DNA from 3 places in the Peribacillus sp. NJ11 genome. Region 2 is predicted to be linked to each of the others. Evidence: riboswitches for the same ligand, from Rfam matches in the RefSeq annotation. Region 2 holds a riboswitch; each other region holds the start of a gene.

Region 1 (6,165 bases), 1.9 Mb from region 2:
TAGGCCATTCCGTATCCCATTTTGTCGACAAACTGAGGCGGTCTTTAAAAAGATCATATTAATTTCTAAATTACTTGTTATTCAAGTTGATTGTTGTAACGTTAAAAACGTCTTAAAATTATTGTCACAAGAAAAAACAATTATGTGGATTATATGGGAAAATCGCTATCGAGGGTTCTTTAGAGAATAATACAAATGAAATACAGAAATCAGGATTGAAAAGGGTTTTAATTGTTAATTAATATAAAAACAAAGTGCATAGTGATTTTGGTGAGTTATATCTAAAAAGGTAATAAAAAAAGCAGGTATCTAAATCGATGCCTGCTTTTTTATGCTTTCCATTGTTTTTCCACTTGATGAAGGGCTTGTTGTAAAATTTCTTCTTGATTAGTACCCGGTTTAGTAAGGACGTTAGTTTGATAAGATTTTCCTTGGAAATCAACTGTTACTGTAACTTTTACCATTATGCATCGTTCCTTTCTAGTATTAAATGGGATGGTTGTACTACTTCTTTTATACCCGTGGGAGGAGATTTTTCAAACATTGTGGAAGTAGCAAAAGTCGAGATTTAATATTCAAAATTATCTGATATTTATTGAGAGATGTCAATACTTTTTTTTGAACTGCTAAATAAAGACGACCTGGCATGTGTAATTATTACAGCCAGGTTGTTTTTAAAAATTAACTATATTCATATTTTGGTTAAGATAATACCGATTAATGCTGCAAGAACGCCGGCAATTTGATAGGATTTTAGTTTTTCTTTGAATAAATAACATCCTGCGAAAACGACAACTAAACAATTTAGGCTGACGACAGGGAAGATGATGCTTGCGATGCCGGTATTCAACGCATAGAAATAACATCCATAGGCTATGATGCTTAAAAAACCTACGATGGAACCAATTTTGACTTCCTGTAGCTTGATTTTTTCTTTCTTAAAGGATAGAACTGAAAGTAGATAAAGAGTTCCGCCCCCATACATTGATACAAGGATGTCGAGGGAGTTTAAATGAAGCCGTGTTGATGTCGTCATCAGAATGCCGAGTACACCAAAAGATAATATGGAAAATAATGTGTGCATCATCCAAGGTAAATATTGGTGGTTGCCCTTGGCGTTAGGTGTATACTGAATGACAAGGGTTGCAAGCAGCATGCAGATGATTCCGCTCCACTGCAGCGAAGAAATATGCTCATGAAAAATTAATGCAGCACATAGGATGGGAAATATTGCATTCGCTGCGATTAATGGTGATGTTAAACTTGCCGGCCCTTTTTCAAAGGCACTTGCCATCTGGATATTACCATTAGCGTTCAGGACACCAATTGCTGCACCAAGCATGATAGACAGCAAGTTCAGGTTCAAACCATCCATAAGTACTCCATAAAATATGGACAAAATGAAAGCTACAAAATAAAAGAAAAATTGAATATGTACCTTTGAGTAACCCTTTCCGCTACTCCATTTAAAAATGCTGTTATTGATTCCGAAACATAAACTGGTGATGAGTGCTGCAAAAATCCACATTGTTTAAATCTCTTCCTTCATGTAGGATAAACTTCTTCTACATTTTAAGCCGAATACATGTGGGAATCAAACTAAAATTAAAAAGTATGATTGACAGATTAGATTTTTTTTTCTATATTTACTATGACAATTTTAAAATATTTCCCGATAAACGGGAGAGGTTCATAGCATCACCCTCTTAAAAAAACTATGGCTTTGATTTTTTTCGCGAATCAACCATATCTTTGATGAGATATGGTTTTTGTTATATAGAGGCCCATTTTATGAATCTCCCCTGACAAACGTGGATGAGGAGGACTTTTTATGTCTGGAAGAAAAGAAGAAGAATTAAATGAAATTACACTGCTTGGGAATCAAGGGACAAAATATACATTCGACTATGCGCCTGAAATTCTTGAGTCATTCGATAACAAACATCCTAACCGTGATTATTTCGTCAAATTCAATTGCCCGGAATTCACTAGCTTATGTCCGATAACCGGCCAGCCAGACTTTGCAACCATTTACATCAGCTATATTCCCAGTGTGAAGATGGTCGAAAGCAAGTCTTTGAAACTTTATTTATTCAGCTTCCGTAATCATGGTGATTTCCATGAAGACTGCATGAATATCATCATGAACGATTTAATCGAGTTGATGGATCCGAAATATATTGAAGTATGGGGCAAGTTCACGCCTAGGGGCGGGATTTCCATTGATCCATACACAAACTACGGGAAACCAGGGACGAAGTATGAGGAAATGGCGGATTACCGCTTGATGAATCATGATTTATACCCTGAAACTGTGGATAATCGCTAAGATTGGAGAGACAACTGGCTTATGCCGTTGTCTTTTTTTGCCTTTTATTATTCCCTTTCAATAATCACATTGTTTTGTCCTTTTTAAAAATACAAATGTCCTCCTATAGTGGAATTTTTACTTGATTGTTTCGAGAAAAAACGTAATAATAGGGAGAGTTGATTTTGACAGAATATTATTTAAAATAGGGGATGTCGAGATGAAAGTTGCGAAGTTTGGCGGAAGTTCACTTGCGTCAGGTGAACAGTTGAGAAAGGTATTCGAAATTGTGGTTGCTGATCCAGAGAGGAAGTTTGTAGTCGTTTCGGCTCCAGGGAAACGCAATTCCGATGATATAAAGGTGACGGATTTATTGATTGAGGCTGCGGAACAGCAGCTGCGCGGCGATAACGGGGAGCATTTGATCGAAGACGTGGTATCCCGCTATGCGAGCATTGCTGAAGAGCTGGATATATCCGAGGAGGTCATCACAGGGATTCATGAAAATTTAAAAGCACTGTTGCATGCTGACCAATCTAACCAGAAGCGCTATTTGGATGCTTTAAAGGCCAGTGGCGAAGATAATAATGCGAAGCTGGTCGCAGGTTATTTTCAAAGCCGTGGGGTAGAGGCAAAGTATATAAATCCAAAGAAGGCTGGCTTGATCGTTACGGATGTAGATGGATTTACCCAGGTTCAGCCAGAGTCATATGATCGGTTGTATGATCTGCGTGAAGAGCCTGGAATCGTAGTATTTCCAGGGTTCTTCGGATATACGTTAGATGGTGATGTTTTAACCTTCTCAAGAAGCGGTTCCGATATTACGGGTTCGATTCTTGCAAATGGGGTCAAAGCCGATTTGTATGAGAACTTTACGGACGTGGATGCCGTTTATGCGGTGAATCCAAATGTAGTTTCCAATCCGAAGGGAATCCGGGAGTTAACCTATCGTGAAATGAGGGAGCTTTCTTATGCCGGTTTTTCGGTATTTCATGATGAAGCGCTGATTCCTGCATTCCGTGCGGGAATACCTGTCCATATCCAAAATACGAACAATCCGACGGCACAAGGGACCCGCATTGTGAACACGCGGGATAATACGAATGGTCCGGTTATTGGGATTGCAAGTGATAAAGGGTTTTGCAGTATTTACATTAGCAAATATTTGATGAACCGGGAAGTTGGTTTTGGCCGGAAACTGCTGCATATCCTTGAAGATTACGGAGTTTCATATGAGCATATTCCATCAGGCATTGATGATGTGACGCTTATTCTAAGGCAGGACCAGTTGAAGGGTGAAGCCGAGAAGAAAATCATTTCACGAATCAAGAAAGAGCTTCATGCCGATGAAGTGAATGTGGAGCATGATCTTGCCTTAATCATGGTTGTAGGTGAAGGAATGCGTCATAATGTAGGTACAACGGCTAGAGCGTCAAAAGCGTTGGCCGAAGCAAAGGTGAATATTGAAATGATCAATCAGGGCTCTTCGGAGGTTAGCATGATGTTCGGTGTGAAAGGGCACAACGAAGAGACGGCAATTCAGGCATTATATCACGAGTTCTTTTGAGAATGAGAGATTAGAGACCTCCTTGAAAAGGGAGGTTTTTTGGTTATCGGGGATATTCCCTTTTGTTCATTGGGATAGAAATGGTGGGCGCAATAAGGGAGAAGTTTCTTGATGCTGAAGAATCAGCATGAGCAAATGGAAGAAGAACGGATGCAAATCAATGAAACCTTTAAGGGGCCGCGGCCAGCGCCATGATTTCCTCAAGCACGTGTCGGATCGAACATGATGAGGGGGCAGAGTAAAGGAATAGATGAATGGATTGATAGCTGGGTTTGAAGAAGAAGCGAATTTATTGATTAAAGGTGAAAAAAGGGGTAGTTGCCGGGATGCCTCATTAAATGTACCGGAGGGATCTTTCAGTGATTATGATAGATGGATTGAACGTTTGCCCTCATTCCCTAAATATAAAAGGAAAGCCTCCAAGATTGGAGGCTTTCCTTTTATGTTAGTCCATAATTGTCAGGAGTTGATCGATCTCTTTCCTGGGGCGTGGGGAAGGGATCATGTCGGGATAGCCAACATGAAGGCTGCCTACGATTTTCTCGCCAGGTTTAACGCCTAAAGCTTCACGAAACTCCATGCTGTGTATCATGCCATATGTTTCCCATATCATCCCGATTCCTTGTTCCCAGGCAAGCAGGCTGAAATTTTGGATCAAGGCACTTGTAGCTGCATAATCTTCTTCACGTGTCATTGGATTCGGATTCTCTTCCATGATCACTGCGATGAACATCGGGACACCTATAAGTTTATTATATCCTCGCTGTCCGGCTGCGTTTTTCTTTTCAGGGTCCTTCTCTTTTCCTGCCATAAAAGCACGGGTTGCTTCTGCGAGTTTTAAACGGCTTTCGCCATGTACCACGACGAAGCGCCAAGGCTGGGTCATTTTATGGTTCGGTGCCCATGTCGACGTTTCCAATAATGATTGGATGGTATCAATAGGAACAGGAATGTCCTTAAATCGCTTAATGCTGCGCCGTTCTTTAATGATATCTTCAAGTTTCATGATCATCCTGCTCCTTTAATCATATATGTAAGTTCATTAGTTTTTTTAAAAAAAATAATCCCCGGCTGCCTAATATGCTTCCAACGTGAATAAATTACTTGAATAAAGAGGGGGCAATATTCCAGTGACTTGCATTCGCTAATGAGCATATAATTTTTACTAGGCACAGAGAAGCCGGGGCGACATTGTATCTATGTACAATATCAAAAGGGTACGATAAGAGATTATCGTAATTGCTTATCAAATTTCAGAGATCAATAATGAAATTGAAAATCATTATCAATTAGAATTTTCGCTTATTTCCTGTTATTTGTCAAGAGTATTTATTAAAAAAAAATCAAGTTATTTACTAATCCTTTGAATCAGTTAAAATCTTTTAAAAAATCTGTATAAAAATGTATAATGAAAGGATGAAAAGATGCTATCTACATATGAAGAATCGAAGGGTGTCATAGATGAAAAAACTGGCCTCATTTCTTAAGCCGTACTGGCTCTTGATCATTCTTGCTTTAATCTTAATGATTGTCGAGCTCGGTGTAGAACTGTTACAACCTCTATTTATAGCAAAAATAATTGATGATGGCATTTTACAGAAAGATTTATCGGTGGTGATTAAATGGGGAAGTGTCATGGTTGGACTTTCCATTTTTTCATTTATTGGCGGGATCGTTAATTCCTTTACGGCATCACATGTAAGTCAGAGTTTTGGACATGATGTCAGGAAAAGCCTTTTTGGTAAGATACAGGCGTTTTCTTTTGCGAATTTGAATAATATCCCGACTTCCTCGTTGATCACAAGGATGACGAATGATGTGACCCAACTTCAAAATACGGTTTTTATGGGCCTGCGTATCATGGCAAGGGCGCCATTGATCGTAATCGGCGGGGCGATAATGGCCATTGCGGTAGATTTTAAACTCTCCCTTGTTTTGGTCATTTCGATTCCGGTTCTTGTTTTTTTCCTTGGCTGGGTTATGAAACGAGCGGCTATTCTATTTAAGCTCGTACAGAAAAAGCTCGATAATGTCAACGGTGTAATGAGGGAAAACCTGATAGGCATGCGCTTGATCAAAGCCTTTCTTCGTAAGGAGCATGAAATTGGACGGTTTGACGATGCGAATGACGAGTTGAAAAGAAAGACTGTGTCTTCCCTTCGTTTAATTGAAACGACCATGCCTGTACTGATGCTGGTCATGAATGTGGCGATACTGATCATTCTCTGGCTTGGAAGCGAATTTATTACAACGGGAGATATACAGGTAGGGGAAGTTGTGGCGATTGTAA
Region 2 (6,165 bases):
AGTGACGGGAAATTGCTAGTATCATAATTTGAATTTCTTAACCTGTTCAGTCAGCAGTTCAGCAGACGATGCAAGTTCACTGGCATGATTAGTGATTTCATCCATTGAAGAGCTGGACTGTTGGGCGGAGGCGGAGACTTGTTCGATTCCTGCCGCGGAATCTTCGGAAACGGCTGCGATATCTTCGATAGCCTGATTGATTTTTTTACTATTAGTAGAGATATATTTCAATTCATCTGTAATATGCTGTATTTTCATGCCTATATTCCCGACAGAGTGATTGATTGTTTCAAAGGTTCGTCCAGTGAGCGTAATCTGTTTCGTGCCTTCATCCACTTGTGTATAACCATCTTCCAGGGAGTGGACGACCGTTTTTGAACCTGTTTGTATAGCGGAGACAATATCGGTGATGTCCCCAACCGAGTGTGTGACCTCTTCAGCGAGTTTACGCACTTCAGCTGCGACGACGGCGAAGCCCTTGCCATGTTCACCTGCGCGTGCAGCTTCTATGGCCGCATTCAGCGCCAATAGATTGGTTTGATTGGATATATCCTTGATGACCAGCACAAGCTGCGAGATTTCCTGTGATTGAGAATCGAGTCCTTTCACTTGCTCAACGGCATTTTTGACAATCCCATCTATAATCTCCATTTGTTGGACTGAACTGCGCATTAAAGTGGTGCCCTCCTTAGACAAGGAAAGGATCTCGGTTGAACTTTGAGATACTTCCACTCCTTCAAGATGGGCCTCCACGATCTTGCCTGTGAAATCATCCATCATGCGAACCATTTCAGCTGCCCGGTTGGCTTGTGACTCCGAACCTTCGGAAAGTTCGTACATGGTAGTCGCTATCTGCCTGCTGCCCTGTTGGACTTCATTTGCCGATTGAGTCAGATCCTCGCTTTGGCTGGAAACGGATTCGGATACAACCAGCATTTTTTCGATCGTATCACGAAGGTTTTTCTGCATTTGGTTGGCGGATACCGTTAATTCGCCTATTTCATCCTTGGACTTTTGCTCCAGGGGCTCATGATTCAGCTGCCCATCAGCTATCATTCTCATTCTGTCCCTGATTTTAAGGAGAGGGGTGGTAATGAGGTTGGCAGTCACAAGCGCGAGCAGAAGGCCGATAATGACAGCCGCAATCGAGATGATGATACTTGTCGTCTTGACCGATTTCCCGCTTGCGATCACGCTTTCCCCTGAAGCGACAATCAATTCCTCACGTTCCAAAGTCAGCTCCTTGAGCCCTTCCGTCACTTCATCGCCGACCGGTGCCACTTCATTTTTGAGTATTTCTTTAGCGCGTTCTTCATTTCCTTTATCATATTGAGTAAATACCCGGTCTACAATCATGGTCCTCCAATCCACGCTTTTCTCGATCAATTCCTTCGCTTTATCAGAATCGCTTATGGCCAAAAGATCCTCCTGGATGGCCTTGCTATCCTCTGTATATTGTAAAAACCTTTCTTTATAACTCTCGTCGCCATATAAAATATAGGCTCTTGCTAGTGCGGTTCTTTGTGCTAAATTATATAGTAGCTTTTCGTCTTGGATAAGAAGTGGAAGTTCCTCATCAATGATATCCTGAGACTGTTTAAGTGACTTGTTGCTGCTATAAATATTGAATGCTCCTAAGATGATACATAAAGATATGATGAGAGAAAATGCCACCAATATCTTTCCTTTAATGCTTTTCAAATTAATGATCCCCTTTATCGATATTTTATTCACTCTTTTTTATCGGATGAATAATGGGATATTTAAGCAGAAGAGGTGATGATCAAGGTTTCCATTAGGTCTAATTTTCAATAAATATAAACATCTTGATTTCTTTTTGTTTTCAAGTTACTATTGACTTGGAAAAATATTATATTCCGCGTTAAGGCGGAAGAGGTTCTAGCTACCCTCTCAAAAAAACTAAGGAGAAACAGTGCTCTATTCTTAGGGTGCTGTTTTTTTCCGTAAAAAGGAGTTTTATAGAAATGAAGAAGAAAGAAAAGGCAGTGGTTGTGTTTAGCGGAGGGCAGGATAGTACGACGTGCCTGTTCTGGGCGATGGAGAGATATGAGGAAGTGGAAGCGGTAACGTTTGATTATAATCAGCGGCACAGCCTGGAAATCGAATGCGCTCAAAAGATTGCCAATGAATTGGGCGTGAACCATCATATTCTTGACATGTCGCTGCTGAACCAACTGGCACCGAATGCGTTGACAAGAAGTGATATTGCAGTGGAGGACGGAGAAGACGGGGAATTGCCGTCGACGTTCGTACCAGGGAGGAATTTGCTGTTCCTTTCGTTTGCCGGAGTGTTGGCCAGTCAGATTGGCGCTAAACACATTGTCACCGGTGTCTGTGAAACGGATTTCAGCGGATATCCGGACTGCCGTGATGTATTCATCAAATCGTTGAACGTGACCTTGAACTTGTCGATGGACCAGTCATTCGTGATTGATACGCCGCTTATGTGGCTTAATAAAGAGGAAACATGGGAGCTTGCGGATCAGCTCGGAGCGTTCGACTTTGTTCGCGAAAAGACCCTGACATGCTATAACGGAATCATATCCGATGGCTGTGGAGATTGCCCGGCATGTAAGTTGCGGAAAAAAGGACTGGATGACTATGTAAGCAGACGGAAGGTGCTTTCATGATGTACGGTTTTACTATAGTGGATAAACTCCAAAAAATAGATGAAGATATTCAGCGCAGCCAATTGAAATATACCACCAAGAGGGTTCTGGTCAGTAAGGAGTTCACCTTTGACGCAGCGCACCACCTACATGACTATGAAGGAAAATGCAAGAACTTGCATGGCCACACGTATAAGGTCATTTTCGGCTTGAGCGGGTATACGGATTCACGTGGTTTGATGATAGATTTCGGGGACATCAAGGATATATGGAAAAATGAAATTGAAGTCCACCTTGATCATCGTTATTTGAATGAAACCTTGCCACTCATGAATACAACGGCTGAAAATATGGTTGTCTGGATTTATGAAAAAATGGCCGAAGCCCTTTCATTAAAAGATTATGAGGGTGCTAGAGTCGAATTTGTCCGACTATACGAAACGCCAACAAGTTATGCTGAAGCCAGACGGGAGTGGATGGAAAGTGAGTAAACTCCCGGTTATGGAAATCTTCGGACCGACCATCCAAGGTGAGGGAATGGTCATTGGCCAAAAAACCATGTTCGTTCGGACGGCAGGCTGCGATTATTCCTGTGCCTGGTGTGATTCCGCATTTACTTGGGATGGCACCGGTAAGGAAGATACCGTCCAAATGACTGCCGAAGAAATATGGGATGAGCTGAAGCGAATTGGGGGTTCCGGCTTTTCCTTCGTGACGATATCAGGCGGAAACCCGGCACTGCTGAAAAACCTAAATGGCTTGGTAGAAATCTTACATGAAAATAAAATGAAAATAGGTGTGGAAACACAAGGGAGCCGATGGCAGGATTGGTTTCTCGATATTGATGAACTGACCATATCACCTAAGCCGCCGAGCTCAAGAATGAACACGGACTTTACGGTGCTTGACCGAATCATATCGAACCTTGCCAATCGAAACCCTGAAAACCATGTCTCATTGAAAGTTGTCGTCTTTAACGAAGAAGATTACCAGTATGCCAAAAATGTGCATGGCCGTTACCCGGATATTCCGTTTTATCTGCAGGTCGGCAATGATGACAGCACGACGGCTGATGATAATCAATTGATCAGCGGTCTTTTGAAGAAATACGAAGAGTTAATTGATAAAGTGATAGCCGATGATGAATTGAATGATGTGAAAGTGCTGCCCCAGCTGCATACCTATATATGGGGTAACAAGCGAGGCGTGTAAAGAAAAGAGAGCAGGAGGCAGTGTGATGCGTAATCACACTGCCTTTTACATGTGGAAAGCTTCCTATACCTTTTGAAGGTGTGTAGCTTTGAAGGATGATGTGTATTTAAGGCCATACCCAAATAAGCGGTCCATTCCAATATGTGCGGTCCAAATTAAACCAATCATCATACATGCATCCGACTTTAGAAAAACGGCTAGCAAAATCATGAAGATCGACATGGTATAAGTATGGAAAAAGTTATAAACTTTTGCTCCAACTCGTTCATCGATCGAATAGGCCAACATGGAAACATCAGGCGACAAAATCAATAAAAGGAAAATCCACCAGCTGAATTCAAATAACGAATAGACGTAAATCATTGCTAAAAGGACCATGAGTCCTTCGATATGAAGGAATTTCTTTACCATTTTAAAGCCCCCTAAAATTCAATTAACCATTGGTCAATAATATTCATGAAAAATTAGATAATGTTCTTGATGATATTTTTCACGTGAAAATCAGCTAAACCTTTTACATCCGGATAAGATAGATCAGAATTAATATAAAACGTTATGAATCCGTGAAGAGACAGGAAAATGGACCATATGGATGCAGGATTCAGTTTGTTGTCGGTAAGGTCTGTCAAGGACTGTATTAGCTTTTCGTAGGTCTTATTGGAATCGATTTGAAGTAAATGCTGAATTTCTTTTTCCTTGGATAAAAACATGATGGAATAATGATTCTGTTGGGTTAAACCGAACTCTATGAAGCACAATAAAATCTTTTCGATTTTTCGGGAAGGGTCATTTTCCGACATGATGATATCATCGATTAAAGTATTTAAGACGGAAAAATCCGTTTTAACCAAACTATAAAATATTTCTGCCTTATTTTTAAAGTGATAATAAATGGCTCCATGGCTGCAATCCAATGATTTAGCCAATTGTCTCATTGAGACGTTCGAATACCCTTCGGTGGCAAAAAGATGTCTAGCTTCATTCAATACCATTTCCCTGGATAATTCTTTACCTGCCATTTTCCTTGGCGACATTATAGCACCCCCTTATTTATTGACCACTGGTTAATTAGGATGATATCGTACTGATTTTTAAATGTCAAATATTAGACATTCTTCTGAATAAATGTTTTTTTAGTGGACTTTTCCATTGGAAGCAACCGAAATCGCCATCGCCAATAGTAAACCTGAAACCGAAAGGAACACTTGCAGTCTTACGGTTCAAGGGGAGGATAAAGTTGCAAAGGCAGCAGTGGGCGAAGATGCAGAATTCATTTCCAGTTCCCTTTACCAGAAATTTGAATGTCCTTGTAACTGAAAGAAGGAACCCGCTATATATGAGCTTGACTAATTTTTTTAACCAGTTATATCCTTTTGTGGTAGTGTAAGGTCATACAGATAGCTTGGAAGGGATGAATAAATGAAAAATAAATTCGGTATTTTGTCTTCAATTATCATAGTCTTGACTGCTTTTTTTTTATTCACTAAACCTTATAAAAATAAAACAAAACCTGTAGAAGACATTTTTGAAGTGTATCCGACAGATCAGGTAATAAAAACAAATGAAATGATATTCATAGAGGGTATTGATGAGGTCAATCCAGGGAATATCGATTTGAATGATGAAGAGGAGTTAGAAAAATTGGTAAGGAAGCAATATGAGCAAAATCAAAAGGGGGAAATAATTTTCACAGAAGAAAATCAGTGAAATCACCTGCCTGTAATGAGTAAACTAATGGGGGAGGTGGCAGTTATTGATAGTTTCGGATAGTATCTATGGGAAACACATTGTAGAGGGAGTTCTCGAAGAGTTGATAGTAAGCAAACCGCTCCAAAGATTGAAGGGGATACATCAAGGCGGGGCAAGTTATTTAGTTAATGAGAGGTGGGACGCCACACGGTTTGACCATTCAATAGGTGTGATGCTTTTAATAAAATCGCTTGGTGGGTCATTGGAGGAACAAATCGCGGGCTTGCTGCATGACGTATCCCACACTGCATTCTCACATGTAATTGATTTCGTTCTGGATTGTAAGGATGAAGATTATCATGAAAAAATATATGAACATGTCATTATGGAATCCGAAATCCCCTTAATACTGAAGAGGTATGGATATGAATGTGAAGATATTTTTCAATCAAAATGGGAATTCCTTGAACAGCCAGCACCTGAGTTATGCGCCGATCGGGTAGATTATACTCTCCGGGATATGTATCAATACGGACATATCACACTGGAATCCGTTCATGACTTTCTAAACCATGTAATCATAATTAATGGAAGGATGTATTTGGATAATATTGAATCGGCGGAATGGTTTGTA
Region 3 (6,165 bases), 1.9 Mb from region 2:
GATAAAGCGAAGACGGCCATTTCCGTTACTGTTTCAAAGGATGGGGAGCGCCGTACTTACGTCCTTGTTTTCGAAAAGGATATGGATGTGGAAATGGATGAGGAAGAAACCGTGGATGATGTCAAAACAAATGAGGCGGAAGTTGAGGCAACGCAAATGAGTACAGCTGGCAAGACGTTGAACGATACATCCAATAATACAGGAGGCCAGGTTAATGGGAAACAGCCCGTTGAGATCGTGTCATTCTTTGGGAATATAAAGGATTTCTTCACCTCTCTATTTTAATTTTATCAAGGGATGGTTCTGAATCGCAAAAAAAAGGACAAGATAAGGGCTTGTCCTCCGATTTATATTCATATGGGCAAAAGGATTTGGACCTCGGTTCCATGGTTTGGTTCGCTGTTAAAGCGGACCTTTCCCCGATGCGCCTCAATGATTCGGCAACTGACTGTCAATCCTAACCCTGTTCCTTTTTCTTTAGAGGAATAGAAAGGTTCTCCAAGATGCTTTAACCGTTTTTTTTCTATTCCGCTTCCATTATCTTTGATGGTAATGGAAAGGTTATTGTCCTTGCGCTCAAAATCAATCCAAATGTGATCGGCGGATGCCTCCATTGAATTCTTGAGCATGTTTATGAATACTTGTTTTAATTGGTTTCCCTCACATGATAGAAGCGGTATTTCGTTTTTTACAGATATTGATATTTGGGTGGGGTACGAGTCCGCCTCTGGTTTCAACAAGGTTTTGACATCATTCATCAGTTCGATGATTTGATGCTTGCTGAATGGGAGTTCCTGTGGTTTTGCCAGAACGAGTAACTCGCTTACAATAAGATTGATCCGGTCCAATTCACTTAACATAATCGTGTAGTATTGTTCATAGGGATGGTCGCTCTTTTTAAGTAGCTGGACGAAACCCTTTAAAGAAGTCAACGGGTTTCGTACTTCGTGGGCTACACTTGCGGCAAGTTCGCCGACTATCGACAATTTTTCTGTTCTTCTTAAGCGTGCTTCGGTTTCGCGAATTTGAGTGACTTCTTTAGCATAAGTGATGATCCCGACCAAATCCTCGCCAACCATCATCGGGACAAACGTACAAGAAAGTAAGATGGACTTCCCGTACTTCGTTAGGAATTCTATATCTTTCCCTTTCTTAATCCCCTTATGGTTTTCGATGACATATTGGCAAGATGTACGGATCAGTTCCGCATCTTCTGTTGAAAAGTTCAATTTAATGAATGAGGCTCCATGTATTTCTTCCTGTTGAAAGCCTGTTACCGTTTCAAACCTAGGATTTACGGTCGTGATCATTCCGTTTAAATCAAGCATCAGCATCGGATAAGGGTTGTGTTCAAACAATGATTTATAGCGTTGTTCACTATCGAATAATTGATTCTCAGCGACAACCCTTTCAGAAATATCCCTGCCGATGACTACTAAGCCTTTTCGTGAACCATCCTCATTGAACAGGGGAACTTTGATCGTATCAAAGGTCTTGTGATTGCCGTCGGGAAGAGGGATGATTTCCTCACACCTTGTGATTTCCCCTTTTACCCACGTTTCTTCATCGGAACCTTCACAGTAGATCAACGACTCTTTATAAAATTCGGAGTATTCTGCGAGCTCGCTGTCTTTTTTTCCCTTATAGTCTACATGCTCCAACTGAAATAATTGCAGCCCGAAGGTATTGGACTCAAGCCATCGGCCATCACCATCCTTGAAGTTAACGAAATCCACCATTGAATTGATGAGTGTGCGCCGGCGTTGTTCCGCTTCTTTTAATTGTTTGAATTCTTCCCTTTTAGCTAAATAAAGATATAAGATCAAGCCTATTGATAAAAGGAAAACAATGCCTTCCACTCTCTGAAGTTGAATGAAGACCTCTTTGTTATGGATATTTGTAGTTAAAAAAAAGTCGAACACGACTAGTGTAAGAATCCCGGATAGGATATATATTGCTAAGATGGAGCGTTTGGACATGGAGATTCTCCCTGATTTTAAGACATTTCAAAGGTAAAATTACATACACATTTTAACAAACTATCGGAAAAAAATATATGCAGAATCCTAAATAAAAAAACAGGGGCCAATGTAGGTCACCTGTTTTTTCTGAATAAGGTTAGGTTCTTTTTCTTTTTTGCACGCTTATAGATAATGAAAAATAATAAGAAGAGGAGTGCGAGTGCAACTAGCGTGTATTGGTTCATTTCAACAGATAGGAGTCCATATGGAATTAGCGATAGGAAGAAGAAGTATATCAGGTTGCCAAGTGCCGTCGCTAATAAAAAATCCTTGAAAGTGACGGTGCTGACTCCAGCTGCCAAGTTAATTAAACTTGTTGGGATAAGCGGGAAAATCCTGCCTGTAAACACGTACATGAAGCCATGCTCCACAACAGTTTTTTGCCATTTTTCACCCATCTTCTTTAAGAGAAGTTCCTGAAACCAATTTCTTGCTGCATAAAAAATGAATCCTGAAGCAACGACACTTGTAAACCAACTCCATAGGTAGCCATATATGAATCCGAATATCGTGACATTGATAGTCAGGAGCAAAATTAAGGGGATGAGTGTAAATGAATTTTGGACAAACATCAATACGAATGTCACAATAAAAGTGAGCAAAAGGTTTTCCTTCAATATGCTAATAACTGAATCCAAGTCACTTTTCCAAATCAAAGTAAATAATTCTGCATTTGAAAAAATAAATAATGCAATTACCAGTAGACCTGTTAAGGTCAGGACTTTTTTCAAAGGGTCACCACCATTCTGACTAATAGTTTATCATTTTTAAGTTAATTGGTGAAAAAAGAGCTGTCGCATGATGCAGACAGCTCTTTTACATTATAGTGGGTTCACGAAGAGAAGATTCCTTTAAAGCCACTTTTCAAACTGAATTCTTTTGTTCATTCCATAAATGATTGGCGCGCCAATCAAGAGGACAACGAATTCACCGACAGCCGTGGTCATCCAGCTTAACCAGAATGGTAAGCCAAAGGCAAGGTTCAGTTCAATGGCAATTAAAAACATTGTGAACGTGAAAAAGATGATCGTGGCGATCATCCGCCCTTTAATGCCTTTTATGAAACGTGAAACAAAAATGACAAGCAGCAAGGCGAGTAAGGATTGCCCCACCCCAAAAATTAAATCATATGGAACCATCGGTGAAAAGAGCAGATTCGATATGAAGACGCCGCCGACAATACCATAGATATATTTTTTATTGAATACAATAAGATGGTTCAACATTTCCGGTACACGAAATTGGAACATCTCAAAAGCTATTGGTTTAAACACCAATGAGACCGCCACATACAAGGCAGCCAATAACCCGTTTATCACGAGTGTACGAACATTCATTTTACTCTCTCCCTAGTTTTTTATCGTGGGATGGTTACGAACCACGTATAGGCGTTTGCCCGATGATTAATAGTATCCCAAGTAAGCTTGTTTCGTCAATTTGTAAAGAATGGTTTTAATTTATAGGTTTACAAGCATCCATAGGATTTTGATTTATGGCAATGAAGGATGATATTATTTTTATATGTACTTCAAAGGAGTGAATATAATATGTCTATCGCGAGTGTCAAAGGCCATTTTAAACAATGGGATCGGGAAGGCGATGTAATGGAGTTCGAAACATCGAGCGCTACGGTGAGTGATGCTGCAGAAACCATCGGTGTTATCCCAGCGAGGATTGCTAAGACTCTTTCCTTTAGGGGGGAAGGTGTTGATGCGATTTTGGTTGTAGCGGCTGGGGACGCAAAAGTGGATAATAAGAAATTTCGTCAGATGTTCGGTTTCAAGGCACGGATGCTGTCACCCGAGGAAGTGCTTGAGCAGACCGGCCATGCCATCGGAGGAGTTTGTCCGTTTGGTCTGGCAAACGATCTAGCTGTTTTTCTTGATGTATCGATGAAGCGCTTTGAGTCATTGTTCCCGGCATGCGGCAGTACGAACTCTGCAATAGAACTTACACCCGCGGAATTATTTGAATATTCAGGAGCAAAGGATTGGGTGGATGTTTGCAAGGCTTGGAATGAAGAGGGGAATGAGGAAACGGCAGCAGGCAATGCAGTGGAAGGCTTTTGATTAATGGTACCAAAAAGATCCACATGAATGGGATAAAGTCCACTTGGGTGGACTTTATTTGTGGGGGCCGTATGCATTTTAGCGGTCTATAATTTTAAAGCGGAAAATCGTGCAGAAAGTGTTCCTGAGCGGAGGGTGAAAGATGTTAAATGGAAGCCAAAGAAAAAGCAATAGCAGCTATCTTAGTCTTAAAACTCTTTATGAAGAAAATATCACGGTTAAGAGCATAGCCCAGGAGCTTGAGTTTTGCCATACAAACGATCTGGCGCTGGATATTCGGAAAGCATTGGAAAAAAAGAATTTTGATATATTGGCAGTGCAAGATCAAGGGGAAATCATCGGATATATCGAAAGGGAAGAACTGGGTGAAGGGAGCATTTCGGAATATTTGAGAAACTTTTCACCAAGGGAAATGGTTTCGGATTCAACGCCTTTGATCCAGCTGCTCCATATTTTCAAGAATAAAACAAGGGTCTTCGTATTAGAGAATAATTCAATTAAAAAGTTGATTACCCATGCCGACCTTCAAAAGCCTCCAATCAGGATGCTGATATTCGGATACATTACCTTATTGGAAATGAGGATGAGCGATATCATCATGGATAGATTCGGCGACGGAAGCTGGCATCCAATGATCAGCGAAGACCGTTTAGAAAAGGCAACCGAATTATATAGGAGGAGAATCGATAAAAATGAGGATATCAATTTAATAGAGTGCCTGCAAATCAGTGATAAATTCGATATCATACATAAGGATGAAGAATTGAGGTGCTTCTTCCAAATCCCTTCGAAAAGTAAAGGGAAGAAGGATGCGAATGCCATCCGGAAATTACGGGATAAGATTTCCCATGCAAATGAACTGGGACTGGACATGTCGTGGATGGAAATCATTGAGGTTGTCGAGTCCTGTGGGCAACTGCTCGAAATCTCTGAATCCTATCAGTATGAAAAATAAGGATCCGGCTATCATGCTGGTTCTTTTTAATGTTTAACTCCAGACAGAAAAAAACTGCCCATATCAGGCAGTTTCCCCGAAAACTCAAAACTCCGGCAGTTGATCCAGGTTATTTTCTTTTATCCCATCAGGCTCACTCCGCAATATATCACGTCCGTATTTATGAAAGACGTCAACATTGGCCAGGATGCCTGCTTTGGCTTCCGAAAGGGCAGTGGGGTAGTCGAGTTCGCGGCCGGAGTTGGTCTTGATGGCGATAATATTGTCCTCTTCATTTTTCCTTACGGCGATGATTTCTTCTTTTCCTGCTGAATCAAGTTGGTTTGCTTGCGGTGTTCCCTGCTGTTTATAGGATTCATAAGCTTTTTCAAATTGGTCCATGTTTTGGACACCTCCCATTTATAGGGTGAGCTATTTTTTCTGCAATATACAAACCGGATTTCGTCCAACTTGAGCCGTTAATTCGTCCAAAAGCGCCGAATTTTCGGCACTTTTTTAAATTGGATGCTGTCGTCTTGGCCTTTTTGCATTGGCATGGCACTTGCATCTTGTATAAGTGGAGTAAGAAATAATATCCACTTAATTAAGGGAGGAATATGAATCATGAATGTAAAACAAGGGGCAAGCACTTTGAATGCAAAACAACAGGTCAAGACAATGAAAGCAGCGGTAGTCAATGAATTTAACCAAAAACTTGAGATTAAAGAAGTACCCATCCCGGAATTGGAATATGGTGAGATATTAGTGAAAATTAAAGCATGTGGCGTGTGTCATACCGATTTACATGCGGTACATGGCGATTGGCCGGTTAAACCTAAACTTCCGCTTATCCCTGGACATGAAGGTGTAGGCATCATAGAAAAGGTGGCAGAAGGCGTAACTTCCTTGAAAGTCGGTGACCGCGTTGGGATCCCATGGCTTTACTCGGCCTGTGGCGATTGTGAGTATTGTTTGACTGGAAGGGAAACACTTTGCTTGGATCAATTGAATGCAGGCTATTCCGTGGACGGGGGGTATGCGGAATACTGTAAAGCACCTGCCAAATATGTGGTGAAGGTTCCTGAAGGGCTTGACTTTGCGGAAGTTTCACCGATTTTCTGTGCAGGCGTAACGACTTATA

The links. Region 2 has a riboswitch for preQ1 ahead of queC (7-cyano-7-deazaguanine synthase QueC). Riboswitches for the same ligand answer to the same signal wherever they lie in the genome.
Region 1: linked by a shared signal. The riboswitch ahead of queF (preQ(1) synthase) and the one ahead of queC (7-cyano-7-deazaguanine synthase QueC) in region 2 are both predicted to bind preQ1.
Region 3: linked by a shared signal. The riboswitch ahead of QUF86_RS03295 (QueT transporter family protein) and the one ahead of queC (7-cyano-7-deazaguanine synthase QueC) in region 2 are both predicted to bind preQ1.

The regions. Positions count from the first base shown of each region.
Region 1 covers NZ_JAUCFO010000001.1:594,774-600,938, reverse strand. The annotation lists gene QUF86_RS03010 (BA3454 family stress response protein) at 330-464, opposite strand; gene QUF86_RS03005 (DMT family transporter) at 692-1,528, opposite strand; PreQ1 riboswitch class I at 1,680-1,725, shown strand; gene queF (preQ(1) synthase) at 1,832-2,329, shown strand; gene QUF86_RS02995 (aspartate kinase) at 2,529-3,875, shown strand; gene QUF86_RS02990 (nitroreductase family protein) at 4,321-4,881, opposite strand; gene QUF86_RS02985 (ABC transporter ATP-binding protein) at 5,337-6,165, shown strand, end outside.
Region 2 covers NZ_JAUCFO010000001.1:2,509,476-2,515,640, forward strand. The annotation lists gene QUF86_RS12370 (methyl-accepting chemotaxis protein) at 22-1,701, opposite strand; PreQ1 riboswitch class I at 1,888-1,930, shown strand; gene queC (7-cyano-7-deazaguanine synthase QueC) at 1,986-2,651, shown strand; gene queD (6-carboxytetrahydropterin synthase QueD) at 2,651-3,121, shown strand; gene queE (7-carboxy-7-deazaguanine synthase QueE) at 3,114-3,842, shown strand; gene QUF86_RS12390 (DUF4260 domain-containing protein) at 3,906-4,253, opposite strand; gene QUF86_RS12395 (TetR/AcrR family transcriptional regulator) at 4,307-4,876, opposite strand; gene QUF86_RS12400 (hypothetical protein) at 4,992-5,159, shown strand; gene QUF86_RS12405 (hypothetical protein) at 5,262-5,549, shown strand; gene QUF86_RS12410 (HD domain-containing protein) at 5,596-6,165, shown strand, end outside.
Region 3 covers NZ_JAUCFO010000001.1:659,070-665,234, reverse strand. The annotation lists gene QUF86_RS03310 (cadherin-like beta sandwich domain-containing protein) at 1-285, shown strand, start outside; gene QUF86_RS03305 (PAS domain-containing sensor histidine kinase) at 354-1,979, opposite strand; gene QUF86_RS03300 (TVP38/TMEM64 family protein) at 2,096-2,752, opposite strand; gene QUF86_RS03295 (QueT transporter family protein) at 2,873-3,358, opposite strand; PreQ1 riboswitch class I at 3,365-3,409, opposite strand; gene QUF86_RS03290 (YbaK/EbsC family protein) at 3,569-4,090, shown strand; gene QUF86_RS03285 (hypothetical protein) at 4,233-5,045, shown strand; gene QUF86_RS03280 (DUF3892 domain-containing protein) at 5,130-5,426, opposite strand; gene adhP (alcohol dehydrogenase AdhP) at 5,703-6,165, shown strand, end outside.